DNA from 3 places in the Zhengella sp. genome. Region 2 is predicted to be linked to each of the others. Evidence: predicted binding sites of a transcription regulator. Region 2 holds the regulator's gene; each other region holds the start of a gene.

What was found. Region 2 encodes LexA, which represses DNA repair genes until DNA is damaged. Its sites were predicted from a motif close to TGTTCNNNNTGTGTTCNG; they were not measured.
Region 1: a site for LexA is predicted at 4,738-4,755, ahead of R3D65_RS05895 (helicase-related protein). Genes of this name have one in related genera too.
Region 3: a site for LexA is predicted at 5,273-5,290, ahead of ssb (single-stranded DNA-binding protein). Genes of this name have one in related genera too.

The regions. Positions count from the first base shown of each region.
Region 1 is NZ_JAWKWO010000001.1:1,231,889-1,239,214, forward strand. Features, by position in the region: gene R3D65_RS05880 (CarD family transcriptional regulator) at 1-194, opposite strand, end outside; gene fdxA (ferredoxin FdxA) at 563-904, opposite strand; gene R3D65_RS05890 (RNA-binding S4 domain-containing protein) at 1,080-1,487, opposite strand; gene R3D65_RS05895 (helicase-related protein) at 1,521-4,592, opposite strand; partial or broken gene phbB (acetoacetyl-CoA reductase) at 5,278-5,997, opposite strand; gene R3D65_RS05905 (acetyl-CoA C-acetyltransferase) at 6,138-7,316, opposite strand.
Region 2 is NZ_JAWKWO010000001.1:109,995-117,320, reverse strand. Features, by position in the region: gene R3D65_RS00470 (ComEC/Rec2 family competence protein) at 1-799, shown strand, start outside; gene R3D65_RS00465 (FTR1 family protein) at 934-1,740, shown strand; gene lexA (transcriptional repressor LexA) at 1,856-2,560, opposite strand; gene glp (gephyrin-like molybdotransferase Glp) at 2,674-3,894, opposite strand; gene moaC (cyclic pyranopterin monophosphate synthase MoaC) at 3,899-4,381, opposite strand; gene trpC (indole-3-glycerol phosphate synthase TrpC) at 4,384-5,199, opposite strand; gene trpD (anthranilate phosphoribosyltransferase) at 5,203-6,225, opposite strand; gene R3D65_RS00435 (SurA N-terminal domain-containing protein) at 6,265-7,326, opposite strand, start outside.
Region 3 is NZ_JAWKWO010000003.1:32,568-39,893, reverse strand. Features, by position in the region: gene R3D65_RS09905 (hypothetical protein) at 46-201, shown strand; gene gyrA (DNA gyrase subunit A) at 214-3,000, opposite strand; gene R3D65_RS09895 (MarC family protein) at 3,189-3,821, shown strand; gene R3D65_RS09890 (hypothetical protein) at 3,837-4,205, opposite strand; gene R3D65_RS09885 (hypothetical protein) at 4,204-4,530, shown strand; gene ssb (single-stranded DNA-binding protein) at 4,558-5,100, opposite strand; gene R3D65_RS09875 (DUF4019 domain-containing protein) at 5,336-6,118, opposite strand; partial or broken gene uvrA (excinuclease ABC subunit UvrA) at 6,996-7,326, shown strand, end outside.

The DNA.
Region 1 (7,326 bases), 1.1 Mb from region 2:
ACGGCCTTGGCAACCGGAACCTTGAGGCGCATCTTGTCCTTCTCGAAGTCGATCACAAAAAGCTCCAGCTTGTGCCCGGCGACTTCCTGTTCCTCGATGGCGACGATCTGGCCGACGCCATGCGCCGGATAGACGATGCTCTCGCCGGTCTTGAAACCCTGACGCTGTGCCGATTTCTTCTGCTGGGTGGCCATACGCTTCTTAACTCCCTGTTGGACGCGGGCGGATTCGCCAGCATCGGAAACGGGCCGGTTGGCATGCAAAACGCCGACAAGGCAAAACACCCACCATTCGCAACCCGATCGCACCGTGGACATGACTTGAACGCCCTGCCCTGGATGATCTTGGCCTGACTGGTGAGGCTTGTACCTTTCAAAGATTAACGCGCAAAACGCATGTGGCTGATTGCATGAACCGGCATGATGCGTGATAACTATCACAAAAAAGCGAAAGAATCAAGAATTTGCCGCATGCGAGAACGTGCGCGCCTTTTCGCCTGTTCCGAAAAGGTTAAGACTGGGCGGTCAACGCCCGGCAGGCTTCGCCAACCGGTTGCGGCGGCTTATTCGTCGCCTGTCCCCGGCTCCGCGGAGAAGTATTTCTCCAGCTTTCCAGGCTCGCCGTCATACTTTTCCGCTTCCGGCATCTGGTCTTTCTTCACGGTGATGTTTGGCCAGATCGCCGCATAGTCCGTATTCAGCTTCAACCAGTCTTCCAGGCCCGGCTCCGTATCCGGCTTGATCGCCTCGGCGGGACATTCCGGCTCGCAGACGCCGCAATCGATACACTCGTCCGGATGGATGACGAGCATGTTCTCGCCTTCATAGAAGCAGTCGACCGGACAAACCTCCACGCAATCGGTATATTTGCATTTGATGCAATTGTCGGTGACGATATAGGTCATGTCCGGCTCCGGCGCTTCACGCATCGCTCTGGTCTTTTGCGTGTCAGGTAACGGCTTTGCCTGGCTCTGACAAGAGCAAGCTTTGTCGCCGGAGCGCCATTTTGAGCAAGGATTTTGCACTGCGGCACAATGGCGCGCCTTGGCTGGCAATGATTGCCGCTCGCGCCGGCCGCCCTCAACCGTCCGTCCCCTTCAACCGGTCGGTCTGCCGGCGCTCCTTCTTGGTCGGCCGCCCCTTTCCCGTCTCGCGCACCGGCGCCAACTGGTCCGGCAACAGCGCATCGCGCGGCGGCGGCGGCGGCGACAGGTCTTCGTAGAGCAGCCGCGCTTCCTCGTAGGGGCCGCGCCGCGCACCCGGCGCCACGACCTTGAGAACGAGCACCCGGCCATCCAGCGTCACGGTCAGCACATCGCCCGGCCGCACCGCCTTTGCCGCATTGTCGGTCTTGTCACGGTTGACGCGAACGCGCCCCGCCTGAATGAGCTTGGCCGCCAGCGAGCGGGATTTCACGACGCGGGCAAAGAACAGCCACTTGTCCAGCCGCTGGCGTCCACCGCCCTCCGGGTCGGCTTCCGGACTCATCCGGTCAAGGCGCCTTCACCGCCAGCCATGCTGTCACTTGCCCATCTTGTCCTTGAGCGCAGCCAGCTTGGCGAAGGGCGAATCCGGATCGATCCGCTGTGGCCTGGCCTCCCGCTGCGGCTTGCCGCCGCCGGCATGAACCCGGTCCGGCTTGCCGCCTCCCGGCTTGCCACCCGGTTTCGGGCCACGCTTCTGGTCACGGCCCTTGCCCTTGAAGCCTTCACGCTTGGGCTGGTTGTCGCGCCCCCGTCCCGGCTGCGGCCGGCCGCGGCCCTCGGCCCGGCCCTGCCGCCAGATGGTGATCGTGCGCGGCGCCTCCGCCTCTGCTTCCGCAGCGTCCCTCGAAGGCTGCGCATCGGCCACAGCAACGCCATCCACCGCTGCGGCCTCTTGCGGCACGGATGCCGCATCGTCCTCTCCGGGCATGATGCTTGCCGCGTCGGGTGCCGAACCGGCATCCGTGGCGGTGTCTGCTTCCGTTTCCGGGGCGGCCGGCGCGCCGGCCAGCGCCGTCACCATGTCGGCCGCGGCGGGCGCTTCGTCCGCGTCGCCGGCACCAGGCCCCGCATCTTCGCCCGACGGTACGCCAAGTGCCTCCGGCTTGCCGGACGCATCGAGCGATGCCAGATGCGCCTCCACCTCTTCGGCCGGCTTCGTTTCGCCGCGATAACCAAGCGCCTTGAGAATTTCGTCCATGTCCTCGGCCGTGGCGCCGAGAATCGACATCATGGCAGGCGTGACGATGAAGGCCCGCCCGTCATAGCCGCCTTCCGGCCGCGCCCCCTGGCCCGGCTGCCAGGAGACCGCCGGGCGTATCAGATCGGCCAGCCGTTCGAGGATGTCCACACGCACGGCGCGCCGCCCGAGCACCCGGAAACCCGCAAGATGGTAGAAATCCTGCCGGAAAGCGGGGTCCGTGACCACCGAAGTGCGCCCTGCGGCCAGCGCCGAGACCACGTCGCCGAAACCCGGATCGTCCTTGGCATCGTGGAACAGCGCCCAGAGCGTTGTGATGAGACCGGCGGGCGCCGGCTTCAGCAATGCCGGCACGAACAGGTGATAGGCCCCGAAGCGAACGCCCAGCTTGCGCAGCCCCGCCCGCGTGTCCTGGTCCAGCGCCTTGACCTCGTCGGCGATTTCGCGCCGGTTGATGACGCCCATCTGCTCGGCCATGCGAAAGGCGATACCCTTGGCAATGCCCTCCAGGCCTTCGCCGGCGGCGAGGTCCTGCAACGGCTTCAGCAGGCTTTCGACCTGATAGGCGACATAGCGCTCGGCCCGCGCCGCCACCTTGTCGCGCGCGGGTCCGGTCAGCTGCTCGTCGGCCAGCAGGATCACGCGCGGCCGCAGCACCTGGTCGCCGGCGGCCAGCAAGGCGACGGGCGATCCCAGCCAGCGCAGCATGCCATCCGACGACAGCGCCAGGTCGCCATTGGCGGTAGCGGCGAAACGCTCCGCCCGCGCGTCGAATTCCTGGCCCAGCGCCTTTTGCGCCGCCCCTCTCACCGCCTTGGCATCTTCGCCCTCGGCAGAGGTATCGGCGGTAAACCGGAATCCCTGCAACTGACCGACGTGATGACCTTCGACCGTGACATCCCCGGCCGGGCTGATTTCCGCTTCCAGCATCGTATTTTCTCTCAAGCGCCTCATGAGCACGGAAGTCCTGCGGTCTACGAAGCGTTTCGTCAACCTTTCATGCAGGGCATCCGACAGCCTGTCCTCGATCTCGCGTGTTTTTTCCTGCCAATGTGCCGGATCCGCCAGCCATCCCGGCCGGTGCGACACGAATGTCCATGTCCTGATCTGTGCAACGCGGGCCGAAAGCGTGTCGATATCGCCCTCGGTCCGGTCGGCCCGGCGCACCTGTTCGGCCATGTAGTCTTCGTCCACATGGCCGCGCCGCGCCAGGTCGCCATAGAGCTGGCCGATGATGTCGGCATGCTGGGCCGGCGCGATGCGGCGATAGTCCGGCAGCGCACAGACATCCCAGAGCAATTCCACCCGTTGGCGATTGGTGGCCAGCGCCTGCACATCCGGATCGCGCGAAAGATAGCCGAGTGCCTGCTGGTCCACCGCCGGAAGCGCCCTCGTCAGCCCGTCCACCGGCGGAATGGTTTCCAGCGAATGGGCAAGGGCGGCAAGACTGGAAAAATCGAATTGCGCGGTCCGCCATTGCAGGGTGCGCACCGGCGCGAAATCATGGGCCTCCAGCTTTTCGATCAGTTCGTCCTCGAACATGTCGGCCTGCCCGGTCACGCCGAACGTGCCGTCGCGGGTATGCCGTCCGGCGCGCCCGGCGATCTGGCCGAGTTCCGCCGGCGTGAGCTGGCGGTACTGGAAGCCGTCGAACTTGCGCGTCTGGGCGAAGGCGACGTGGTCGACGTCGAGGTTGAGCCCCATTCCGATGGCATCGGTCGCCACCAGGAAATCCACGTCGCCGGACTGGTACAGCCCCACTTGCGCATTGCGCGTGCGCGGGCTGAGCGCGCCCAGCACCACAGCCACGCCGCCGCGCTGGCGCCGGATCAATTCGCCGATGGCATAGACCTCGTCGGCGGAAAAGGCGACGATGGCCGAGCGGCGCGGCAGCCGGGTGATCTTCTTGGAGCCGGACCAGGCCAGGTGCGACATGCGCGGCCGCGTGACAACCGAAAGGCCGCGCAGGAGCTTTTCCAGGATGCCGCGCATCGTGCCCGCGCCCAGCAGCAGCGTTTCCTGCCGCCCGCGCAAATGCAGGATACGGTCGGTGAAGATATGGCCGCGTTCCAGGTCGCCGGCAAGCTGCACCTCGTCGATGGCCACGAAGGAGGCACTGGTCTGGCGCGGCATGGCCTCCACCGTGCACACCGAATAGCGCGCGCCGGGCGGATTGATCTTCTCCTCGCCGGTGACAAGCGCCACATTGCCCGCGCCCACCTTCTCGCAGACGCGGCCATAGACCTCGCGCGCCAGCAGGCGCAGCGGCAGGCCGATCACCCCGCTGTCATGGGCGACCATGCGTTCGATGGCCAGGTGGGTCTTGCCGGTATTGGTCGGCCCCAGCACTGCCGTGACATCCCGCCCGGAAAGGACGAGCGGCTCATTCTGTCTTGCAGGTGCATTCATCGTCAGCGGGGCGGTCCTTCGGACGGATCGGAGACAGCGCACGGGCTGCGCCTGTTTCCAAAGCACAGCTCACGGCAAGCTGCAAGCGCACCCGCCTTTTTTCTCAAGTGCCGCGCCGGAGTTGCAACCCTGACGCGGATTCGAGCGGAACGAGTCTGGAACGAATCGGCGACGAATCGCTGACTCCGGTTGATTCAGGCTTTGTTCCGCTTCGCCTCATATGGGAGCCCGCTGATCGCCTGGCAACGGCTCCAGCGCACCGGATCGCTCGAAACGCCATCGACAACGCGCACGACCAGCATGGCTTCCTCCGACAATTGCCGCATCTCGATCACCTGACCGGCTTCAGGATCGCCCTCGGGGCCCTCATAGCGAAAGCTGTGCCGCCCGTAATCGCCGATGATCTGCGCCCCGGACGGGATCGTGATGGCCGGCCCCTCGATATGCAGGTGCTTGCCGTCCGGCGAACACCAGTCGCCATCGATCCGGTCTGCAAGGGCGGCGGCGGGAAACAGGATGCCGGCAAGAAGAAACGGCAAGGCATGAAGGGTTCGGCGCATGGCTTTCTCTCCGGGTTCCTTTCCCGAAACATACGCCTTTCTGCCGGAATCGCGAAGCCTGTCCGAAACGGAAGCGGGCGCCGCAGCGGGCGCCCGTCAACGATGCAGAACGCGGTTACGGCCGACGAGAAATACTGCCCCCCCATGGCCGAGATCGTCGCACCGGTGATGAAGCCGGCGTCATCGGAGGCCAGGAAGGCCACGCAGCGGGCGATTTCCTCCGGCTCGCCGAGACGGCCGACCGGGATCTGTCCGATGATGGCCTCGCGCACCTTTTCCGGCACTGCCATCACCATGTCGGTGGCGATATAGCCCGGCGCCACCACGTTGACGGTGATGCCGGCGCGCGCGCCTTCCTGCGCCAGCGCACGGGTGAAGCCGATATCGCCGGCTTTCGCGGCCGAGTAATTGGCCTGACCGGCCTGGCCCTTCTGGCCATTGATCGACGAAATCGTGATGACACGGCCGAACTTGCGGTCGCGCATGCCCGCCCAGACATTGTGCGTCATGTTGAAAACGCCTGTCAGGTTGGTGTCGATTACCTCTTTCCACATCTGCGGCGTCATGCGGTGGAACATGGAATCGCGTGTGATGCCGGCATTGTTGACCAGCACGGCCACTGGCCCGAGATCCGCCTCGATCTGCGCGATGCCCGCCTGGCAGGCCTCGTAATCGGCCACCGACCACTTGTAGGTCTTGATACCGGTCTCGGCCGTGAACTTCGATGCCGCCTCGTCATTGCCGGCATAATTGGCCGCGACGGTATAGCCGGCCTCCTTGAGCGCCATGGAAATGGCCGCGCCGATGCCGCGCGACCCGCCGGTGACGATTGCTACCTTGGACATGCACTTCTCCTCCCCTGTGTGGATCGGACCGGAAGGCGCATGCGATGAAGAAAGTCCCCGGATGATGCCGGTTCACCTCTCCGCCGCGCCGCGCCCTCCTGCCCGCTATAGGCTGATGGTCTCTCGGATCCGGGCGGTTGTCACATCGCCTCGAAGCACATGGCGACACCCATGCCGCCGCCGATGCACAGCGTGGCAAGACCCTTCTTCGCGCCGCGCCGCTTCATCTCGAAGGCCAGCGTGTTGAAGATGCGCGCCCCCGAAGCACCGATCGGGTGGCCAATGGCGATCGCGCCGCCGTTCACGTTCACGATCTCGGGATTCCAGCCCATGTCCTTGTTGACGGCGCAGGCCTGCGCGGCAAAGGCCTCGTTGGCTTCCACGAGATCGAGGTCGTCGACCGTCCAGCCGGCCTTTTCCAGTGCCCTGCGCGAAGCCGGAATCGGGCCGGTGCCCATGATCTGCGGATCGACGCCGGCCGTGGCCCATGACACGATGCGCAGCATCGGCGCAATGCCGCGGCGCACAGCTTCTTCCTCGGTCATCAGGACGGCCGCTGCCGCGCCGTCATTGATGCCCGACGCGTTGGCGGCCGTCACCGAGCCTTCCTTGTCGAAGGCCGGGCGCAGCTTGCCCACGCTGTCCATGGTCACGCCATGCTTGATGTACTCGTCATCGGAAACGATCACGTCGCCCTTGCGCGTGGTCAGCGTCACCGGCACGATCTCGTCCTTGAACCGCCCGGCCTTCTGCGCCGCTTCCGCCTTGTTCTGCGAGGCGACCGCGAAAGCGTCCTGATCCTCGCGGGTCAGTTGCCACTGACGCGCCACGTTTTCGGCGGTGTTGCCCATGTGGTAGCCGTAGAAGGCGTCGGTCAGGCCGTCCTTGATCATGGTGTCGATCATCTTCATGTCGCCCATCTTCACGCCGGAGCGCAGATGCGCGCAATGCGGCGCCATGGACATGCTTTCCTGGCCACCGGCCACGATGACATTGGCATCGCCCAGCGCGATCTGCTGCATGCCGACCGCGATGGCGCGCAGGCCCGAGCCGCAAAGCTGGTTGAGGCCCCACGACGTCGCCTCCTGTGGGATGCCGGCACCCATGGCCGCCTGTCGGGCCGGGTTCTGGCCCTCGCCTGCCGACAGGATCTGGCCCATGATCACCTCGTCGACTTCCTTCGGATCGACGCCCGCGCGTTCGAGCGCGCCCTTGATGGCGACGGTGCCCAGCACATGGGCCGGGGTATTCGCAAACGAACCGTTGAAGGCTCCGACGGGCGTACGCGCTGCGCTGGCCACGACAACCGATTTCGACATGATGCTTCTC
Region 2 (7,326 bases):
CCTTGATGCACCCTTCTTCTGGCTCATGGGGCAGGGCATCGGACTGGTGCTGCGGATCGCCCACGAAACCGCGAGCCGGTCCGGCCATGACCAGACCGGGCTCGTGCCGCTGCCGGCGATGATGCTGGCCACGATCGCGCTCATTGCGGCAACGGTCCTGACGACCCGCCTGCGCCTGCTCGCCTTGCCGTTCATACTGGCCGCCGGCCTGGCCTGGCGCGGTGCCGACATTCCCGATGGCTGGATATCCGATGACGGAAAGACGCTGGCCATCCGCATCGCTGAGGGCAGCCTTGCCTTCAATCGCACCCGGATTTCCAGCTTCACACGCCAGAACTGGACACGGGCAGCGGGAACCGGCGAGGTCAGACGCGCCGCCGCATTGAAACGCGGCAGCCTGGCGGCCTTGCTGGCCCGGGAAGCGACAGGCAAGGCGGCAAGACCCCTGGCCGGGGGATTTGCCTGCGACGATCAACTCTGCCTGGCAAAGGCCCCGCGCGGCTGGATCGTCCAGACGGACGATCCGGAAACAGTCCGTGCCGCATGCCGGACCGCCATCCTCATTCTCTACAGCAAGCCTTCCGAAGCGCCCCGCTGCGGTGGACGGCACATGGCCGTCATCGTCACAGCCCGGCAATTGGCGCTCGAAGGATCGGCTGCCTTTCGCCTGAACCCGCACGGCAAGGGCGTTTCGATCCGCCATGCCATCAACCGGCCATACCGCCCGTGGCACAGGCATCGGAAATGGTCGCGCGCCGCCCGCGGCCTGGAAGAGTGGAAGCCGGAGGCCAGGGATTGACACTTGGCCGTGCCGCCAGCGTCCCACCTGCAGGCATCCAGTTTGGAAACGTTACAAACTGGGCAAAGGCTGCTTGCGGCCGCCGGGCACATCTGGCTTCCTGCGGACGATCTTGAACAATGAGAGAAAACGAGATGCCAATTCTGTCGGCGGCTCTTGAGTCCGGACTTGTCCTTTTTCGCGAGGGCCTTGAGGCCCTTCTGGTCATATCGGCTCTTGCCGCGTTCCTCCATCGCGCCGGCATGGGCGAGCGCACGCGTTACCTCTATATCGGCGTGGCCATGGCGGTTCTTGCTAGCGTGGCCGCCGCGCTTGCCTTCGAGGTGTTCCTCGGTGGCGCCCATGACGACCGACTTGAAGCAGTTGTCATGATGGTTGCGGCCGGCCTGATGTTCTACATGTCCGGTTGGCTCTTTCTGAAGCAGGATCCGAAGGCATGGCAGGCGACCTTGCGTGCCGTGGCAGACCGCGCAGTCAGCGCGGGAACGACATTGTCGCTCGCCCTGATTGCCTTTCTCGCAGTCTTTCGCGAAGGCGCTGAAACAATCCTGTTTCTCCATGCGAGCGCTGCGGCGAGTGGTGGATGGCATGTCGGCTTCTGGATCGGCATTGCTGCCGCCACCGGCGTGCTGGCCGTTGTCTGGTTTGCGGTCAATGCTTTCGCCGCGCGGTTGCCCCTGCGTTTCATCTTTCTGGCAACCTCGGCCTTCCTCTTTGTCATGGGCCTGAAATTCGTTGGCGGTTCGGTTCAGGAACTGCAGGAACTGCAACTGTTGGCCTACGATCCGATGGACTTGCCGTCATCGCTCGTCGATGCCGGGTTGAACCCGACCTGGGAAGCCATCGTCCCGCAAGCCGCGATCGTCATCCTCGCGGTGATCGGCGCCGCCCTGGCATCGACGCGCCGGCGCAAGCAGCCTGCCGGTATTGCCGCTGAGTGAATGGCGGCGCCGGCCTCCACGAAGGCCGGGGATACGGAGTGAACGAAAAAAAAGGCGCCGAGCCAGTCCGGCGCCCCCTTTTCATGATCGATCGATCCAAATCCTGTTTCAGGCTTCAATACCGCCGGATCAGCCCGACCAGACGCCCTTGCACCTTCACGCGGTGGGGCGGGAAAATGCGCGTCTCGAAGGCCGGATTGGCCGCTTCCAGCGCAATGGAAGCCCCCTTGCGCCGGAAGCGCTTCAACGTCGCTTCCTCGTCATCGACCAGCGCGACGACGATGTCGCCGGGATTGGCCGTCTGGCCGTCGCGGATGATCACGGTGTCGCCGTCGAAAATACCGGCCTCGATCATCGAATCCCCGCGAACCTCCAGCGCGTAATGCTCGCCACCGCCCAGCATGTCCGGCGGCACGGCGATCGTGTGGGTCTGATGCTGGATGGCATCGATCGGCACGCCGGCGGCGATTCGCCCCATGACCGGAATGGCAATGGACTGTCCGGATTCCTTCTCGGCCGGCGGCGCCTTCGTGCCGCCTGGCTGCCCGCGTCCGCCCTCGATCACGCTGGGTGAAAACTTGCGCGCCTGAGGTGCGCCCGCAACCCCCTCGGGCATGCGGATCACCTCCAGCGCCCGTGCCCGGTTTGGCAGGCGGCGAATGAACCCGCGTTCCTCAAGTGCCGTGATCAGCCTGTGAATGCCGGACTTGGACGCCAGTTCCAGCGCATCCTTCATCTCGTCGAAGGAAGGCGGTATCCCGGTTTCTTTCAGCCGCTCATGAATGAAAAGCAGAAGTTCATGCTGTTTGCGGGTGAGCACGGGCCACCTCCTGACGAGTCGCAATACAAAACCGGAACAAACATATCTGTTCCCGTCCTGTTCCGCAAGTGGCATCGCAATGGTGCCGCACGCACGGCACGCCTGCGGGTCGGTCAGTCGCCGAGGCTGCGCAGGATCAGGCAGGGCACGTTGTCGCCTTCGTTGACGGCCGGTGCGTGCGCGGGCCGGATCACCAGGCAATTGGCCTCGGCCAGCGTGGACAGCATGGACGAATCCTGGCGCTTGAAAGGCGTCACCTGCAGGCCGCCCGTGCCATCGCTTGTGCAAACCGCACGCACGTGGTCCTGGCGGTCGCCATTTGCATTCATCGGCGTGGTCAGCCGGGCCGTGCGGATGTCATGCACATGGCGTGCCCCGCAAAGCGCCTTGATGAGCGGCTTCAGGAACAGATGGGCACAGACGAGGCTCGATACGGGATTGCCCGGCAGGCCCAGCACACGCGTTTCGCCAAAGCGCCCGACCATGAGCGGCTTGCCCGGCCGCATCGCGATCTTCCAGAAGTCGAGTTCCATCCCGGCATCGGCAAGGACCGACTGGACGAGATCATGATCGCCGACGGACGCGCCGCCCAGCGTGACGATGATATCGGCGCCTGCATCCCGAGCCCGCCCGACAGCGGCGCCGATGATGCCGTGATCGTCGCGGGCAATGCCCAGATCGATGACGGTGGCGCCGCATTCGGTCGCCAGTGCCGCAACGCCGAACGAATTGGAGGCGATGATCTGGTCCGGGCCGGGCAGGGCGCCAGGCGGAACCAGTTCGTCGCCGGTGGCGAGAATGGCGACGAGTGGCTTGCGTGCCACCGTGAGGCGGTCGTGATTGGCGGCGGCGGCGAGCGACAGCGCCGCGGCATCGAGTTGCCGGCCGGCCTTCAGGATGGTGCTGCCCTGGCGAAAGTCCAGCCCTTCGACGCGGATATTGCGGCCTTTCGGCTCGCCTTCGTTCACCTGGACGCGACCGTCGCCGAGCACGCCGACATTTTCCTGGATGATCACGGTATCGGCGCCGGAGGGGACGGGCGCGCCGGTGAAGATGCGCACGCATTCTCCGCCCTCCACCTTGCCCGAAAAGCGGTGGCCCGCTGCCGATTCGCCGATCACCGTCAGCGCGGCAGGCACGTTGGCGATGTCATCGGCCCGCACGGCATAGCCATCCATGGCGGCGGCCGGGAAGGGAGGTTGCGTGCGCCGGGCCGCCAGGTCGCTGGCCAGGAAGCGGCCTGCCGCATCCGCGATGTGAACCTCTTGCGCGCCCAGCAGGCCCGCATCGTCCAGCAGTCTGGAGAGCGCCTCGTCAACGGGAAGCAATGCCATTTCTTCAGTCCTCTGCGCGCCAGTGGCCGGATTTCCCGCCTTCCTTTTCGACAAGGCGGATATCGGTCAGCACCATGCCCCGGTCCACGGCCTTGGCCATGTCATAGATCGTGAGGCAGGTGACGGACACGGCCGACAGCGCTTCCATCTCCACACCGGTCTGGCCGTTCACCCGTGCCAGTGCGCGCACACGCAGGCCGGGCAGGGTTTCGTCGGGCGTGATGTCCACGGTCACCTTGGTGAGCAGCAGCGGGTGACAGAGCGGAACCAGCTCATGGGTCTTCTTGGCGGCCATGATGCCCGCAATCCGCGCCGTGGCGATGACATCGCCCTTCTTGGCATTGCCCGCAAGGATCATCGCCAGCGTTTCGGCCCGCATGCGCACCGCGCCCTCGGCAATGGCCGTGCGGCTCGTGGCGGCCTTGTCGCCGACATCCACCATGTGGGCCTCGCCGTTTTCCGCGATATGGGTCAGATGCTCAGCCATGGTCAGCCTGCCGCAAGCCGCGCGCCATCGCCTTCGAGCAGGGTCCGTGTGGCGGCTGTCACGTCATCCTGGCGCATCAGGCTTTCCCCGACCAGGAAGGAAGTCACGCCGTGGCCTGCAAGCCGTTGGCAATCGGCATGGGTGAAAATGCCGCTCTCGCCAACCAGAAGGCGGTCGCCAGGTGCCATGGCGGCAAGGCGTTCGGTCGTTTCCAGGCTGACGTCGAACGTGCGCAGGTTGCGGTTGTTGACGCCCAGCAGGCGTGAGGACAGCATGAGAGCCCGTTCCATCTCGGCCTCGTCATGCACCTCGATGAGCGCGTCCATGCCGGCCTCGAAGGCGCATTCTTCCAGCGCACGGGCTTCGTCGTCCGAGAGGCTCGCCATGATGATGAGGATGCAATCGGCGCCCCAGGCCCTGGCTTCCCAGACCTGGTAGGGCTCGAACATGAAATCCTTGCGCAGGGCCGGCAGCCCGGCCGCCTGGCGCGCAGCCGTCAGGAATTCCGGTGCGCCCTGGAAGCTCGGTCCATCCGTCAGCACCGAAAGACAGGCCGCGCCGCCGGTCTCATAGGCGCGCGCCAGCGCCGGCGGGTCGAAATCGGCCCGGATCAGCCCCTTGGAGGGGCTGGCCTTCTTGATTTCGGCGATCAGTCCGAACCGGCCTTCGGCCTTGCGGTCTTCCAGCGCCCTCAGGAAGCCGCGCGGCGCATCGCCATCCAAAGCGCGGGCGCGCACTTCGGCCAGCGGAAGTGCTGCTTTCGCCGCGGCAATCTCGTCACGCTTGTAGGCCTCGATCTTCTTGAGGATATCGGCCATCGCTCAGGCGACCTTTCCGCTGTTGGAGACCGCGATCAGCCGCTCCAGCGCCGCGAAGGCGCGCCCTTCGTCAATGGCGTCGGCCGCCATGGCCACGCCTTCGGCGACCGTATCGGCCTTGCCCGCCACCACCAGCGAAGCGCCGGCATTCAGCAGCGCTATGTCGCGATAGGCGTTCTTCTCACCCTGAAGCACAGCACGCAGCGCCCGTGCATTGTGCGCACCGTCGCCGCCTTTCAGATCTTCAAGCCGTGCGCGCGGCAGGCCGGCCTCTTCCGGCGTCAGCTCGAAGCCGCGGATCGTGCCGTCCTTCAGTTCCACGACCTGCGTCGTGCCGGTGGTGGTCATTTCATCCAGTCCGTCGCCATGCACCAGCCAGACGTGCTCTGACCCCAGGTCCTTGAGGACATGGGCCAGCGGCTCCAGCCATTGCGGCGCGAACACGCCGACAAGCTGCTTGCGTACACCGGCCGGATTGGAAAGCGGCCCGAGCAGGTTGAAGATCGTCCGTGTTCCCAGTTCCACGCGGGTCGGGCCGACAAACCGCATCGCCGAATGGTGCGCCGGCGCGAACATGAAGCCGAGCCCGGCCTCCCGGATGCAGCGGGCGATGGCGTCGGGAGCGAGTTCCAGGTTGATGCCAAGAGCCGAAAGCGCGTCCGCCGCGCCGGATTTGGAGGAAAGGGCGCGATTGCCGTGTTTGGCGACAGGCACACCGCAGCCGGCCACGATGAAGGCGGCACAGGTGGACACGTTGTATGTGCCGGATGCATCCCCGCCGGTGCCCACGATGTCGATGGCATCCTCTGGCGCGGCAACCGGGATCATCTTCGCCCGCATGGTCGACACCGCGCCGGAAATCTCGTCCACGGTTTCGCCGCGCACGCGCAGCGCCATCAGGAAGGCACCCATCTGGCTGGGTGTCGCATTGCCCGACATCATGATGTCAAACGCATTGCGTGCTTCCTCGAAGCTGAGCGGGGTCCCGTCCGCCACCTTCGCAATCGCGCTCTTCAGTTCACTCATCGCCCCCTCCGCGAATTGGGTTTGCGCCGGTTGGCCGGATCAGAAGGAAAGCGCCCGGCCAATGGCGTTGCGGTCCATCGTCACGGCGTATTTGTCGCGAAGATCGGCCACGAGTTGCTCCAGGAGATCGTCCGAGAACGCACCGGTCAACTGCCGACGCTCTGCCTCCGGAATCGACTGCGCTGAGGCGCCTGCCGGCTCGAAAACCTCTGTCACCCGGAACAGGATCTGCTCCTGGCCCGAGGGCCCTGGCACAAGCCCGGTCTCACCCTGCTTCACCGAGAACGCGGCGTTGACCCCGGCCTTGCCGATATCGGCATCGTCGGCACCACGCTTCAGACCGCGCTTGACCTGCTTTTCGAGTTCCAGTTCCCGGGCAATTTCATCCAGCGTGGTGCCGGATTCCAGCCGCTTCTCCAGTTCGCCGGCCTTCTGCGCCAGCCGGTCGGTGCGTTCCCGCGTTGTCCAGGCAGCCACCACGGCGTCACGCACTTCATCGAGCGTGCGGTCGCGCGCTGGAGTCACGCCTTCGACCTCGTACCAGACGAATCCGGAGCGGCCATGGTTGAGCGGCGGGTTTTCCACGCCCGCTTCCGTCTCGAAGGCCGCGGCAAGCAGTTCGGCCTGTTCCGGAATGCCCGGAACCTGCTGGCCATCAGGGCCGAGCCCGGCGCGGTCGACGGCATCGACAGTGGTCATCGGCAGACCGAGCTGGCGCGCGGCCTCCGCCATCGTGGAACCGCCGGCGCGGGCATCCTCGTAGGAATCGTGGACATCGAGCAGGATACGATCGGCCTCGGCCAGGGCCAGTTCCCGGCGGATTTCACCGGCAACCGCATCCAGCGGCCTTGTCTCGGACGGATTGATTTCCCGCACCCGGAGCAGGACAGGGCCGAAGGCGCCGTCGATGACGTCGGAAACCTGGTTCTGGCCAAGGGAAAACGCGGCCTCGGCGATGGTCGCGTCGGGTATGGCCGAGCGCTCCACCGTTCCAAGACTGGTGTCCTCCGGCGTCTTGCCTTCCGAAGCGGCCACCTCGTCGAAGGTGGCGCCACCGGTGATGCGCTTGCGCGCGGCCTCCGCCTCGTCCCGGCTCTTGAA
Region 3 (7,326 bases), on a different contig from region 2:
CCGGAACCGGCGTCTTCCACGGAACCGGGAGCAAGGAGAAAACGAATGATGATCGTGCTGCTCGCCTCTGCCATGACCGTTGCCATGCTGATCGCCACCGTGGTGGGCCTGGTCGGCGACCTGAAGACAGAACCGCAGGCAGAGCGCATCCGCCCGCCGTTCGATCCCTACCGGCCGTCCGCTCGCAACCGGCGCCACTGACGGCCCGCCGGATTACGTGTCTGACGGGCTTTCCCCGTCGCCGGTCGCCTCTGTGCCGCCGGCGTCCATGGCTTCCTCAAGCGCGTCCTCGGCCTCCGGTTCCGGTTCGGAAATCCGCTCCACCGACACCACCCGCTCGGCTTCACCCGTCTTGAAGATCGTCACGCCCTTGGTGGCACGGCCGGCAAACCGGATACCTTCCACCGGAACGCGAATCACCTTGCCCGCATTGGTGACCAGCATGATCTGGTCCCCGCCTTCCACCGGGAAGGCGGCGACAAGAGGGCCGATCTCGTCCACCTTGGAAATGTCGGTCGCCCGGATGCCCTTGCCACCACGGCCGGAAATGCGGAACTCGTAGGAGGATGACCGCTTGCCGTAGCCGAATTCCGACACGGTGAGCAGGAACTGCTCGCGCGCCCGCAATTCCTCGATCCTTTCGCCCGAAAGCTCCGCCGCCTCGGCCTCTTCGCCCACCAGCCCTGCCGCATCGTCCTCGTCGCCATTGAGGCCGCGCCGTTCCGCCGCCGCGATCTTCAGATAGGCCGCGCGCTCGGATGCCTCGGCATCCACATGGCCGAGAATGGCCATGGAAATGACGCTGTCTCCGCCGGCCAGCGCGATGCCGCGCACGCCGATCGAATTGCGCCCGGCAAACACCCGCACATCGGTGACGGGGAAGCGGATGCACTGGCCCGCGGCCGTCGTCAGCACGACGTCGTCATGCTCTGTACAGGTGGAGACGGACAGGATTTCGTCGCCCTCGTCATCCAGCTTCATGGCGATCTTGCCATTGCGGTTGACCTGCACGAAATCCGACAGCTTGTTGCGCCGCACCGTGCCGCGCGTCGTGGCAAACATCACGTCGAGTTCGCCCCAGCGGTCCTCGTCCTCCGGCAATGGCATGATCGAGGTAATGCGCTCGTTGTCCTGCAGCGGTAGCATGTTGCGCAGGAACTTGCCGCGCGACTGCGGCGTGCCGACCGGAAGGCGCCAGACCTTTTCCTTGTAGACGATGCCGCGCGAGGAAAAGAAGAGGACCGGCGTATGCGTGTTGGCCACGAACAGCCGTGTGACGAAATCCTCGTCCTTGGTCGACATGCCCGCGCGGCCCTTGCCGCCGCGCCGCTGCGCCCGGTAGACCGACAGCGGCACACGCTTGATATAGCCTTCATGGCTGAAGGTGACGACCATGTCCTCGCGCGCGATCAGGTCCTCGTCGTCCATGTCCGGGCCGCCTTCGGCGAGCTCCGTGCGCCGCGGCGTTCCGAACTCTTCCTTTACGGCAGCCAGTTCGTCCTTGACGATCTGCTGGATGCGCGCGCGTGATGACAGGATGTCGAGGTAATCGCGGATTTCGGCGCCGATCTTGTTCAGTTCGTCGGCGATTTCGTCGCGGCCGAGTGCCGTCAGGCGCTGGAGGCGCAGGTCGAGGATGGCGCGGGCCTGCTCCTCGGACAGGTTGTAGGTGCCGTCCTCGTTGACCTTGTGGCGCGGATCGTCGATCAGCCGGATCAGCGGCGCGACGTCATGGGCCGGCCAGCGCCGCGTCATCAGCTGTTCGCGTGCCGTCGCCGGATCGGGCGCATGCCGGATCAGCTTGATCACCTCGTCGATATTGGCCACGGCAATGGCCAGGCCGACGAGTACGTGGGCACGCTCGCGCGCCTTGCGCAGCAGGTATTTCGTGCGCCGGCTGACCACTTCCTCGCGAAACGCGACGAAGGCCTTGAGCATGTCGCTGAGCGTCATCAGCTCCGGCTTGCCGCCGTTGAGCGCCACCATGTTGGCGCCGAACGAGGTCTGCAGCGGCGTGTAGCGGTAGAGCTGGTTCAGGATGACGTCGGCATTGGCGTCGCGCTTGAGCTCCACGACCACGCGATAGCCCTGCCGGTCGGATTCATCGCGAATGTCGGAAATGCCCTCGATGCGCTTGTCGCGCACCAGTTCCGCCATCTTCTCGATCATCGAGGCCTTGTTGACCTGGTACGGAATTTCCGTGACCACGATCATCTCGCGGTCGCCCCGCATCGGCTCGATATGGGCGCGCCCGCGCATGATGATCGATCCGCGACCGGTCTCGTAGGCCGAGCGGATGCCCGAGCGGCCGAGCACGATGGCGCCCGTCGGGAAATCGGGCCCCGGAATGTGCTGCATGAGTTCGGGCAGCGTGATCGCCGGATTTTCCATCAGCGCGATGCAGCCGTCGATCAGTTCGCCCAGATTGTGCGGCGGGATGTTCGTCGCCATGCCCACGGCAATGCCGCCGGACCCATTGGCAAGCAGATTGGGAAAGCGCGCCGGCAGGACCTTCGGCTCGGAACTGGACGAATCGTAGTTCTCCTGGAAATCGACCGTCTCCTTGTCGATATCCTCCAGCAGGTCATGGGCGACCTTTTCCAGCCGCGATTCCGTATATCGCATGGCCGCCGGCGGATCGCCGTCGATGGAGCCGAAATTGCCCTGCCCGTCGATCAGCGGCAGGCGCATCGACCAGTCCTGCGCCATGCGCACCATGGCGTCATAGATCGCGGCATCGCCATGGGGATGGTATTTACCCATGACGTCACCGACGATGCGCGACGACTTCACGTATTTGCGGTTCCAGTGGAAACCGCCCTCGTGCATGGCATAGAGAATGCGGCGGTGAACCGGCTTCAGGCCGTCGCGCACATCGGGCAGCGCGCGGCTGACGATCACGCTCATCGCGTAGTCGAGATAGCTGCGCTGCATCTCCTCGATGATGGAGACGGGCTCGATGCCTTCGGGAAGACCGGGAGGTGTGGGCTGGTCAGTCAAATGCGTGTCACGATCACGTTGGAATCACTTGTTTCCGTATATAGGATTCCGTGCCGCCATTCCAATTTTCGCGCCGGTTTTCCAAAGGGAAGCGCACTTTTGCCCCCTCGCGGGCCTTTGTCGGCCTGCCGGGTCGCGCGACGGGCACAAACCGGCTAGGCTCCCCGCAGGAACGAAGCGGAACAGGACTGCCCATGTTCAACGACATGTTTGCCACAGCGGTGGTCACGCTGCTGGTCACCATCGACCCGGCGGGGCTTGCGCCGCTTTTCCTGGCGGTTACCCGCGGCATGGACCGCTCGCAACGCAACCAGGTGGCCTGGCGCGCAGCGGCTCTGGGCTTCGCGACGCTGGCCCTGTTCGCCCTGGCCGGCGCCGGCATCCTGGCGGTCTTCGGCATCACCCTTCCGGCGTTCCGCGTTGCCGGTGGCCTGTTGCTGTTCTGGATCGCCTTCGAGATGATCTTCGAACGCCGCCAGCAGCGCCATGAACACACGGCCGAAGTCGCCATCAGCGCCGACGAGATCCGCCAGGTCGCGGTTTTCCCGCTGGCGATTCCGCTGATTGCCGGCCCCGGCGCCATTTCCGCCGTGATCCTTCTTTCCGGCCAGTTTGCCGAACCGGGTCCGCGCATCACGCTCATCGCCATCGTGGCGGCGATCATCGCGCTGACATGGTTCGTCTTTCTCCTCGCCGACCGGATCGACAAGGTCCTCGGCGAAACCGGACGGTCCATCCTCACCCGGCTTCTGGGCGTCATCCTTTCGGCGCTGGCCGTACAATTCGTCGCTGACGGGGTGAAGGCGCTGGCAGCCGCCTGACGGCCGCAGGTCCGATCAGAACCGGCCCTTGAGAGGAACGGTCATTGTGCGCCCGCCCCAGCGGTGAACGGAATCATGGGCGCGCACCGTCACCTCCTCCACCGCATCCGGAATGCGGATGCCGGACTGGCTGCGCGTGAAGGGCTGTTCACTCACATGCGGATGCGCCAGCACGCGTTCGCCGAGCACGGTGCCGTCCGGCCCCACAACCTGCCATTTGTCGGCATAATGGTTCCAGCCCTCGTCGGCATGGCGCACCGTGACATGGAACGTGTAGGAGCCGTTTGAAGACTGTGTGTAGCGCACGTCCACGACGTCGGCTTCACCCGCCAGCACCGGTAGCGCTGGCAATGAAAGGAATATGGCAAAAGAAATCCGTCTCATGGCTGACGAGAATGACCGCTCTGCCGGACACGCGCCAATCACGAATGGTTCAGCCCGGCACGAATGGTTCAGTCCGGACAAGTCCGGCGAAACCTGGAATCGCGGCGTTGGTCGGCTTCGCCGCAAGCCGCCATTCCCGGCCTTGCCAGCGAAGCCATTGTCTCTGGCCCGCAAGATCGCCAACCACGTCGATCCCGCAATAGCAAAACGCCGCGACAGGCACGGGGATGGTGCGGACGGGTTATCCGGCATGGCCCTTGAGCGGGCAGGCAGCAATGAACCACCCGCCAGCCACGGCGTCGCACGTCGCAATGAGCATGGATGAGAGGTGCCGAGCCGGTTCCCCGGACATTCAGAACGGAATTTCGTCGTCGAGATCGCGGGAATAGCCACCGCCCCCGCCGCCGCCCTGCTGGCCGCCGCCATAACCGCCACCGCCATAGCCGCCACCGCCGCCGGATGGGCCGGACGAGCCGAAATCGGACCCGCCGCGCGAACCGCCGCCGCCACCATAGCCGACCTGGCCCTGGTCGCCGCCCTGCCCGCGCCCGTCGAGCATCTGAAGCTCACCGCGATAGCGCTGCAACACGATCTCGGTCGTGTAGCGGTCCTGGCCCTGCTGGTCCTGCCATTTGCGCGTCTGCAACTGGCCTTCCAGGTAAACCTTCATGCCCTTCTTGAGATATTGCTCGGCCACCTTGCCAAGCTGCTCGTTGAAGATCACGACATTGTGCCACTCGGTGCGCTCGCGGCGCTCGCCACTGTTCTTGTCGCGCCAGGTCTCTGACGTGGCGATACGCATGTTGACAACCGCATCGCCGGAATTGAGGCGGCGCACCTCCGGGTCGGCGCCCAGATTCCCGACCAGAATGACCTTGTTCACGCTTCCCGCCATGTTCCAACTCCGTCTTTCGCTGCGGGGCAATGATATGCCGCCCGCGAACGCCATTGCAATTTCCGCGCACCATAAACCAATGCGCCTTGGCTGCCTTCCGCAATCGACGGGCATCCACAAGCAATTGGCCGGCTCACGCCGCCGTTTCCGATCCGGAAGCGCGCCGACACAATGTTCCCATTATGTTCCATATGTCAAGCGCACCACCCATATTCGGGCTCTCATCGAGATGGCCTCACCGGATGAAATAGCCGTTGACTGTCCAACCTGTCGGTTCGCGCGCCAGCACGACGCGTTCAATGGCACCGGTTCTGGCAGCAAAATCCGTGCGAAATTCCAGAATTTCGTAGTCCCCTTCCGGCACGCCGGGCAGTGTAGCGGCTTTGGTGACCTTGAAGAGCGTTCGCGAAAGCACGGCGCCCAGCGGTTTGCGAACGGGAATGATCGCGGCAGCCCAGTCATCGGCTGAAATCTGCGAGCGGAAAATCGCCCCGGCATCACGCCAACTCGCCGACCACGCCTCCTGGTCGACGAGAGCCAGCCAATTCAACGCATGGCTTTCGCTTGCCGACCAGGCTGACGGCGACGCGAACGTGTCCGCTTCTTGTGTCAGGTCGCGAGGTGCTCCGGCATCCTCGATTCCGGCCATGGTAACAAATGCGGCGGCGATAATGGCCACGATCATCAGAAACACTCCTCCTGTCCGCCAGGGGTGGCGGCGCGGCCACGACAGCGGGCCGGTCGGCGCCGTTCGTGCGGCGCCCCCGCCATGCCGGTCCATGCCAAATTCCTTGGATACAGGAAAATCGTGGGCATTGCCTTCGGCCTGCGCAAGAAGGCGCGCCGCCTCCCGGCTGCTGGAGACGCCCAGCTTGCGCCGTGCAGCGCGAAGGCGCTCGTTGACCGTGTGAACCGAAAGTCTGCGTTCCCGCGCGATGGACTTCGCATCATGCCCCGCCAAGAGCAGGCGCAATGTGTCCCGTTCGCGTTCATTGAGGCATTTCAACGGGTCATTCATGTCATCGATCGGGAGTCCCGCCGGCCCGCATGGCGGCCTTTCGAGATGATTGATTGCCGTGCAGATTGCTGTCTACTTCTAGCTGCAACGCAAACCAAGGCAGCCCTGCTTCCAAGATGCCGTTGATCCGTCTTTCAGGACAATCAGACTGAAATCATGATCGGAATTACAAAGAAATAGTGGCGATGCCATCCACACATGAAAATCGGCCCGGCCGCGATCCTGTTTCTTGCGCGCGCCGGGCCTCTACGGGTTTTTACCCTTCAACCGGGTGTTTCCGGTTGCCATGCCGGGCGATGCCGCCACCGTCGCGGAACGGCACAAGCCTGCCCGGCTCATCGAATGAATTGTTGGCGAATTGCCGGTGTCCCCTGTCACGCGGCGCCTTCAGGCACCGGGGGCCTTGCAATCCGTGGTCCGCCGCAACCGGGCGGACCCTTCGGGACTCTTCGGTGGTTCCATCAAACCTCTCCTCTTCCCGTCGGTTTGCAATCTGGCCGGTCGTCCGACCGTTCGGCATCCGGGTTCCGGCCTGCCTGTGCGGGAGCGTTCCCTGACGCTTCGAACCGCTGGCGCCGCATCCCTCCGGATGCTGACTGGAAGCATGCGCCCTGCGCCGCCCTTGCGTCAATGCCCCCGCCAATCACATTTTCAGGGCGTGCCGCCGGGTTATCCACCGGGTTTCCACAAGTGTTCTTGTTTTGTCCGCATTTCTGTGGATAGTATGGTCAATTCCTGTCAGCAGGATCATTCCGTCCCCTTTCCACATGGGAAACAATGACTACATGAGACGCTTGGCCGGCAGCACGACGCCGGACGACCCGGCAGAAAACGTGTTTCCCGACCGGCTGGCAGGCCGGCCCCGCTGCGAGCGACCATGACAGACCACAAGATGATCACCGTGCGCGGCGCGCGCGAGCACAACCTCAAGAATGTCGATCTCGACCTGCCGCGCGACAGCCTCATCGTGATGACGGGCCTGTCGGGTTCCGGCAAGTCCTCGCTTGCTTTCGACACGATTTATGCGGAGGGCCAGCGCCGCTATGTCGAGAGCCTCTCGGCCTATGCCCGGCAATTCCTGGAAATGATGCAGAAGCCGGATGTCGACCAGATCGACGGCCTGTCGCCGGCCATTTCCATCGAACAGAAGACGACGAGCCGCAATCCGCGCTCCACCGTCGGGACGGTCACGGAAATCTACGACTACA